Regions from separate parts of the Peribacillus sp. FSL R5-0717 genome, predicted to be linked through region 1. Evidence: predicted binding sites of a transcription regulator. Region 1 holds the regulator's gene; the other holds the start of a gene.

Evidence for each region. The regulator LexA, encoded in region 1, represses DNA repair genes until DNA is damaged. The targets are predictions, from matches to a motif close to CGAACATATGTTCG.
Region 2: the regulator LexA is predicted to act here: its motif matches at 1,304-1,317, upstream of addB (helicase-exonuclease AddAB subunit AddB).

The regions. Positions count from the first base shown of each region.
Region 1 is NZ_JBBOOF010000001.1:4,629,943-4,633,372, forward strand. It holds gene NYE65_RS22245 (esterase/lipase family protein) at 1-776, shown strand, start outside; gene lexA (transcriptional repressor LexA) at 1,256-1,879, opposite strand; gene yneA (cell division suppressor protein YneA) at 2,034-2,345, shown strand; gene NYE65_RS22260 (YneB family resolvase-like protein) at 2,365-3,021, shown strand; gene NYE65_RS22265 (DUF896 domain-containing protein) at 3,087-3,320, shown strand.
Region 2 is NZ_JBBOOF010000001.1:3,803,280-3,806,709, forward strand. It holds gene NYE65_RS18355 (TVP38/TMEM64 family protein) at 45-659, shown strand; gene lepB (signal peptidase I) at 693-1,256, shown strand; gene addB (helicase-exonuclease AddAB subunit AddB) at 1,445-3,430, shown strand, end outside.

The sequences.
Region 1 (3,430 bases):
CCAACTTTGATCACGACAATATTCGAGTTGGCTCAGCTGTATTTTCAAGAATTGAACCCTATTTAAAAAGCACATCCACCGCTGGGATTCCTGCATATCATGTCAATTATAAAGAACGAGTTGAAGATGATGTCATTACAACAGCACTCGCTCAAACCGTTCTGGGTGATGTCCTGAAACAAAATGTCTGGGTCGAACAAAGCTTCCATGTAAATGAAGCTGCCCCAGGTAATATAAGCATATATACAGCCTCAAATGATGTCGAGGTTGAATTGATTTCTCCATCCAATAAAAAGTATTCACCTTCCTTAAAGGTTCATTCAGCCAAAAATGAAACTTCCTTTTTTAATGGTGCAACCATCCAATCATTCTACAGAAATAACCTTGAAATTGGTGACTGGAAAGTACGAATGAAGACTAAATCGCCAAAAGACGCCTTCCTGTTCACAGCACAATTTAACGAAAAGAATCCCATTACATTAAGTATGGCTGGTAAAGTTAAGCAAAAAGATGCAAAATTTTTAATAAAGAATCCAATGAATGATAAAAAAAGACCAATCAGTACAACATTTTTGGTTCATCTGATAGATGAAACCGGTAATGAAATTAGTGAAAAAAACTCAATTAAGGCAATGGATACTGAAAATTTTACTGGCACCCTTCCAGAAGTACCTAAGTCAGGTGTTTATAATGTAACAATAGATGTTAAGGAAAAAAATGTGGATGGTACTGAAAGAACCCGGACGCTGATTCGTTCGGTCTATATTGAGAAATAGCGAAATGCCTTCTCTTAGTTGAGGAGGCATTATTTTGATGGTAGGGGTAACTAAGGAGATGGTAATTCAGCCAATGGAAACAGCCAGGTCGTAATTACTTATTGAAGTATTAATTCAACGGGTCTCTGATGGATATGGTTGGAATTTTGTTATCGGGGGAAAATAAATATATGTATTTTTTTCCCTGCACTTGAAAATGCTTGTCAACAAGTGCAGATTCAACAGTGAAATGACTTGGCCGATCTAAACCTTATTAAAGTGGGGATTTTAAATCCTCTTTTTTTTATTTCAATGAGCTTTTTACCAAAGTACATATTACCAGAAAGGCGATAGTATAACTTTCATCCCTTATAAGGGATGTATAAATTCCCATGAAACTAGATTCTATTAAAAAATATTTCAATATCTACTCTTCCATATGCATATTGAGAGAATTCTGGACATAAATTAAACAAACAAAAAAAGCGCGGGAAGCGCTTTTAGTGTATTTGTCTATATAAGCCTATTACTTTTCCAAGTATCGAAACATCTCGTAAAATAATTGGTTCCATATTTGAGTTCTCAGGCTGAAGCCTTATGTAATCCGGTTCCTTAAAGAATCGTTTTACAGTGGCTTCATCATCTTCAGTCATCGCCACGACGATATCTCCATTATTGGCACTGCTTTGTTGTTTCACGATGACATAATCTCCATCATGAATTCCTGCTTCTATCATACTTTCACCCATGATTTCCAGCATGAATACATGGTCATCATGTGGAACCATGCTTTCGGGAAGCGGAAAGTATTCTTCAATGTTCTCAATGGCCGTTATCGGCATGCCCGCTGTTACTTTTCCAAGTAACGGCACGTTCACGACATTGACTTTGGGAATATTGTTCGCTTCCTCCAAATTCATTATTTCAATGGCCCTTGGCTTGGTTGGGTCACGTCTAATAAGGCCTTTACTTTCCAGGCGGGATAAATGTCCGTGTACTGTTGAACTTGATGCAAGTCCCACTGCTTCGCCAATCTCCCGTACGGAAGGCGGATACCCTTTTTGGCGGACCTCTTCTTTAATGAAATCAAGAATATCTTGCTGCCGTTTTGATAGTTTTGTCATTTGTGCACCTCTTCCCCAATGTTCTTTGCTACATTATAGCATGGCCCCCATCTCTATACAAACATAAGTTCGAATTTGTTGTTGACTGAAACAAACGTTCGTATTATAATTTGATCATAACATACGAACGAACATTCGCTCTGGAGGGATTATTATGAAAAAATTATACAAAAATTATATTTATACGATTCTATTAGCGGGATCAGTATTCATCTTTTCAATTTTATTCTCTTGTACATTGAACAATGATCAAAAAAAGGATTTCCTTTCTATAGAAGTAAGCGAGGGTGACACCCTATGGGGAATTGCCGAAGAATATGAAGAATCAAATTTGACAAAAAAAGAATTCATTGGTTGGATAGAAGAGAATAATGGAGTCAGTGCGGATTCGATAAAGCCTGGACAAGTCATTGTCATACCGGTTAAAGGGGAAGAACTTGTCCAGAATTTGGCCAGTGAGCAGTAAGTAGTAAAGGTAGGGTATTATGAAGGCGGTAATCTATTGTAGGGTCAGCACCGAAAAAGAGTCACAGGAAACATCATTGGCAAGGCAGGAAGATGAATTAGTCAAATTGGCTGAAAAGATGGATGTGGAAGTTGTCTCCATTATAAAAGAACAGGCAAGTGGTTATGAGTTGAATCGGGATGGCATTTTTGACATGCTCGAACTATTTAAAACCAAAGAAGCTGAAGTGCTATTAATCCAGGATGAAACAAGACTGGGAAGAGGGAATGCCAAAATAGCCCTTTTCCATGTCATCCTTAAAGAAGATGTGAAAATTTATACTCTCTCACACGATGGGGAGCTGGAGTTATCGGATTCGGATGCCATGGTCATTCAGATAGTGGGCATTGTAGAAGAATATCAAAGGAAACTACATAATCTTAAAATAAAGCGCGGAATGATGAGAGCCGTTGAAAAAGGGTACCGTCCTCAAAAAAATCTTCAGAATCAAAGGAATTCCACTGGAAGGGACCGTATGGAGATTCCTATTGAAGAAATTATTAAACTGCGTGCCAATGGGTTAACATTCTCAGAAATCGCAGCCACATTAAGGGGCTTTGGATACAATGTATCTAAAGCTACTGTGAACAGGCGTTTTCTCGAACATCAAATGAATACAAAGGAAAGTAAATCATAGAACTTGTAATTTCGCTTTTTTTTTAATACCATGACAATATCCGCAGATTATGAAGGAGCGAAATTATGTTATCAAAAGAAAAAATAGCCCGTATAAATGAACTTTCTAAAAAGGCAAAGGGTGAAGGCTTGACGGAAGTTGAAGCGAAAGAGCAAACCCAATTGAGAAGTGAGTATTTGGAAACATTCAGAAAATCCATGTCCGACACGTTGGAGCATGTGAAAGTCGTGGATCCAGAGGGTAATGACGTCACTCCTCAAAAGATAAAAAATATAAAAGAAAAACGAAATTTACATTAATGCTTGGATTCTTCTGATGGAATATTCCATTTGAGGATTCTTTGGCATTTTGGAGTAAAAAGAGAGTGCATTCATGTATGTATTCTCCTATTTAGTTTAATCTAAATAGG
Region 2 (3,430 bases), 830 kb from region 1:
TAAGTTTATGCTGCTTTGATGGCAGCATGTCGAGGGAGATAATTATGGATTTGGATACTATACGTGAGTGGTTTACACTTGATCATATATCGGCACTTATTCAGCAATATCGCTCATTCGGTCCAATTCCCGGAATCTTACTGCCGATGCTGGAAGCTTTTTTGCCTTTTTTGCCCTTAGTGGTGTTCGTGCTTGCCAATGCAACGGCATTTGGTCTCTGGTGGGGGTTTTTATTTTCTTGGATTGGTGCGGTGGCGGGGTCCTTTTTGATCTTTTGGATTATTAGAAGATATGGTCAAATGAGGTTTTTCCGATTTTTGCAAAGACATAAACAGGTGCAGAGGTTGATGGTATGGGTTGAGAACCATGGATTCGGTCCTTTGTTCATATTGCTCTGCTTCCCTTTTACACCTTCGGCTATCGTTAATATCGTGGCAGGACTTTCAAAAGTCAGTACCCTGCAATATGGACTTGCAGTAGTTGGAGGGAAGGCGGTGATGATTTTTACGATCAGCTTCGTAGGTTACGATTTAGTATCATTGATTCATAAACCTGTGCGAACGATCATTATTGGAATCGTCATCTTTATCCTATGGTATGTGGGGAAAAGGCTGGAAGTCCGGTTAAATAAAAGCATGAAGAGAGAAGAAGGGCAATAAATTAATATATAAATGCAGTAGGGGTTGAACTAGATGGAAAAAACAAACAAGAATTCTTTATCCGATTGGATAAAACCAGCGATGATAGCTTTTGTTATTTACATCTTAATCCGTACATTTCTCTTTTCAAGCTATGATGTTGAAGGAAAGTCGATGCAGCCGACCCTTGAAGATGGAAATAAACTTGTCGTGAATAAAATCAATTACCAGATTCATGATATCAACCGTTTTGACATTATTGTTTTTCATGCGAATTCACAAGAAGATTATGTTAAGCGGGTTATAGGGGTTGCAGGTGACCGTATTCGTTATAAAGATGATTGGCTTTACGTAAATGGTGAGAAAGTGGATGAGCCTTATCTTGAGAAATTCAAGGAAGGTTTCCCAGGACAGGATTTTACAGGTGATTTTACATTAAAAGAATTGACGGATATGACCAAAGTTCCGGAGGGCAAGCTTTTTGTCATGGGTGACAATCGTCTTGAAAGTGCTGACAGCCGTCACTTTGGTTATATACCGGTAGAAAATGTTGTCGGTAAAGTGGATGTTCGATATTGGCCGGTCAATGATTTCAATTTTAAGTTTACAGGTGAGTGATTGTGGAAGCCCGAGTAAGATGCGGGCTTTTTCTTTTGGGGGAAACGCGAACGTACGATTGGTGTTTTTTTAAGGGAAACGGTAAAATAATAGAAAGTAAATCTAATTGGAAACAGAAACCTAGTCATAAAGACGAAAGTATTTCTGGTATGATGGATCTAGATATTATGTTGTAAGGGGGAAAAGAGATGTCACTCCGTTTTTTACTGGGAAGATCGGGTACAGGGAAAACTTCGAATATATTGGACGAAATCCGCTCTAAATTGGCAGAAGATCCCGAAGGAAATCCAATTATCTACCTCGTTCCTGATCAGATGACGTTTCTATCTGAATATAAATTAATTAAAACACCAGGCCTTGCCGGAATGATCCGGACACAGGTTTTCAGTTTTAGCAGGCTTGCTTGGCGGGTTCTTCAGGAAACCGGGGGGATGAGCCGGCTGCATCTTGACAGTGTTGGCGTTAATATGCTGATACGGAAGATCATGGATGATAAAAAGGAAGAGTTAAAGATGTTCAGTCGATCTGCTGATAAGCAGGGGTTCATTGCACAGATGGAGCTAATGCTGGCTGAGTTCAAGCAGTATTGCATCCAACCTGATGACATTCAAAACTATTTGGCTGAAACCTCACAGGCCGGCAGCGGCATTCAGGATAAACTGCATGATCTTGAATTGGTCTATCAGGCTTTTGAGGATGAAATGGTCAATAAATATTTAGACTCCGAGGATTATTTCACTTTGCTGATCGAAAAAATGTCAGAGTCTTCATATATAAGGAATGCGGATATATATATCGATGGTTTTTATAGCTTGACTCCACAGGAATTATTGATTGTTGAAGAAATGATGAAGCTGTGCAGGAGTGTAACGGTCTCGCTGACGTTAGATCAGCCCTACAGGCAATATGCTCCGGATGATTTGCAATTGTTCAGGCAAACGGGAAACCTTTATCATCACCTATATCAGGCTGGATTGAGGAATGGCATACCGATTTCAGAAGATCGAATCTTAAAAAGTTCGGAAAGGTTTGGAAAGAGTCCGGGGCTGAATCATCTGGAAACTTATTTTTCCATTCGTCCTGCACGAACGTTTGAGCAGTCACCTGATGTAACGATCGCCCAGGCAGTTAACCGCAGAGCTGAGATTGAAGGCGTTGCCCGGGATATCTTGTCGCTGGTCAGACAGAAACAGCACCGTTTCCGTGATATTGCGATTTTAGTCCGTAACGGGGAAGCATACGCAGATATTTTACAAACCGTTTTTCGGGATTATCAAATTCCCTTGTTCGTCGATTCCAAACGGACGATGCTGAATCATCCTCTGATTGAACTGATTCGTTCGACTTTGGAGATCATCAATGGCTATTGGCGTTATGAACCGGTATTTCGTGCAATCAAGACGGAGCTTCTATTTCCGCTGCAAAAAAACCACGACCGGATGCGTGAGCAGGTAGATAAGCTGGAAAACTATGTGCTGGCCCGCGGCATTAAAGGAAGCGGGTGGACGTCCAAAGATCGTTGGACCTACCGGCGCTTCCGCGGTCTGGAACTCGAGGACCGGAACCAAACGGATAAGGAAATGATGCTTGAGCAAGAGTTGAATGAAATGAAGCAATTATTTACCGAGCCCATCTTGAGGCTCTCAAAACGGGCTAAAAAGGCTGCTAATGGCAGGGAATTGTGTGAAGCCCTTTATCTATATCTTGAAGAATTGCATATACCGGAAAAATTGGAAAAGCTGAAACTGGAGGCAGAAGAAGCAGGTGATTTGGTATCGGCAAGAGAGCATGAGCAAACATGGAATGCGGTTGTCGACCTGTTGGACCAATTCGTTGAACTGCTGAGCGGGGAAGAGCTTTCCATGAAACAGTTTGCGGTAATCATTGAAGCTGGTTTGGAGTCTCTTGAATTTTCTTTGGTACCGCCGGCAATTGACCAAGTATTAGTCGCTAATCTAGATTTATCCCGCCTGGATGATGTGAAGACAGCTTTTGTTATCGGATTGAACGAAGGGGTTCTGCCGGGAAAAGCAGTATCTGACGGGATATTTTCAGATAGTGATCGTGATGTGCTGCTGGCTGGTGGACTTGATGTTGCCCCAAGTTCGAAAGTGCGCCTGCTGGATGAGGAGTTCACAGCGTACAAAGCATTCACTACGCCTGCCGAGGCCCTT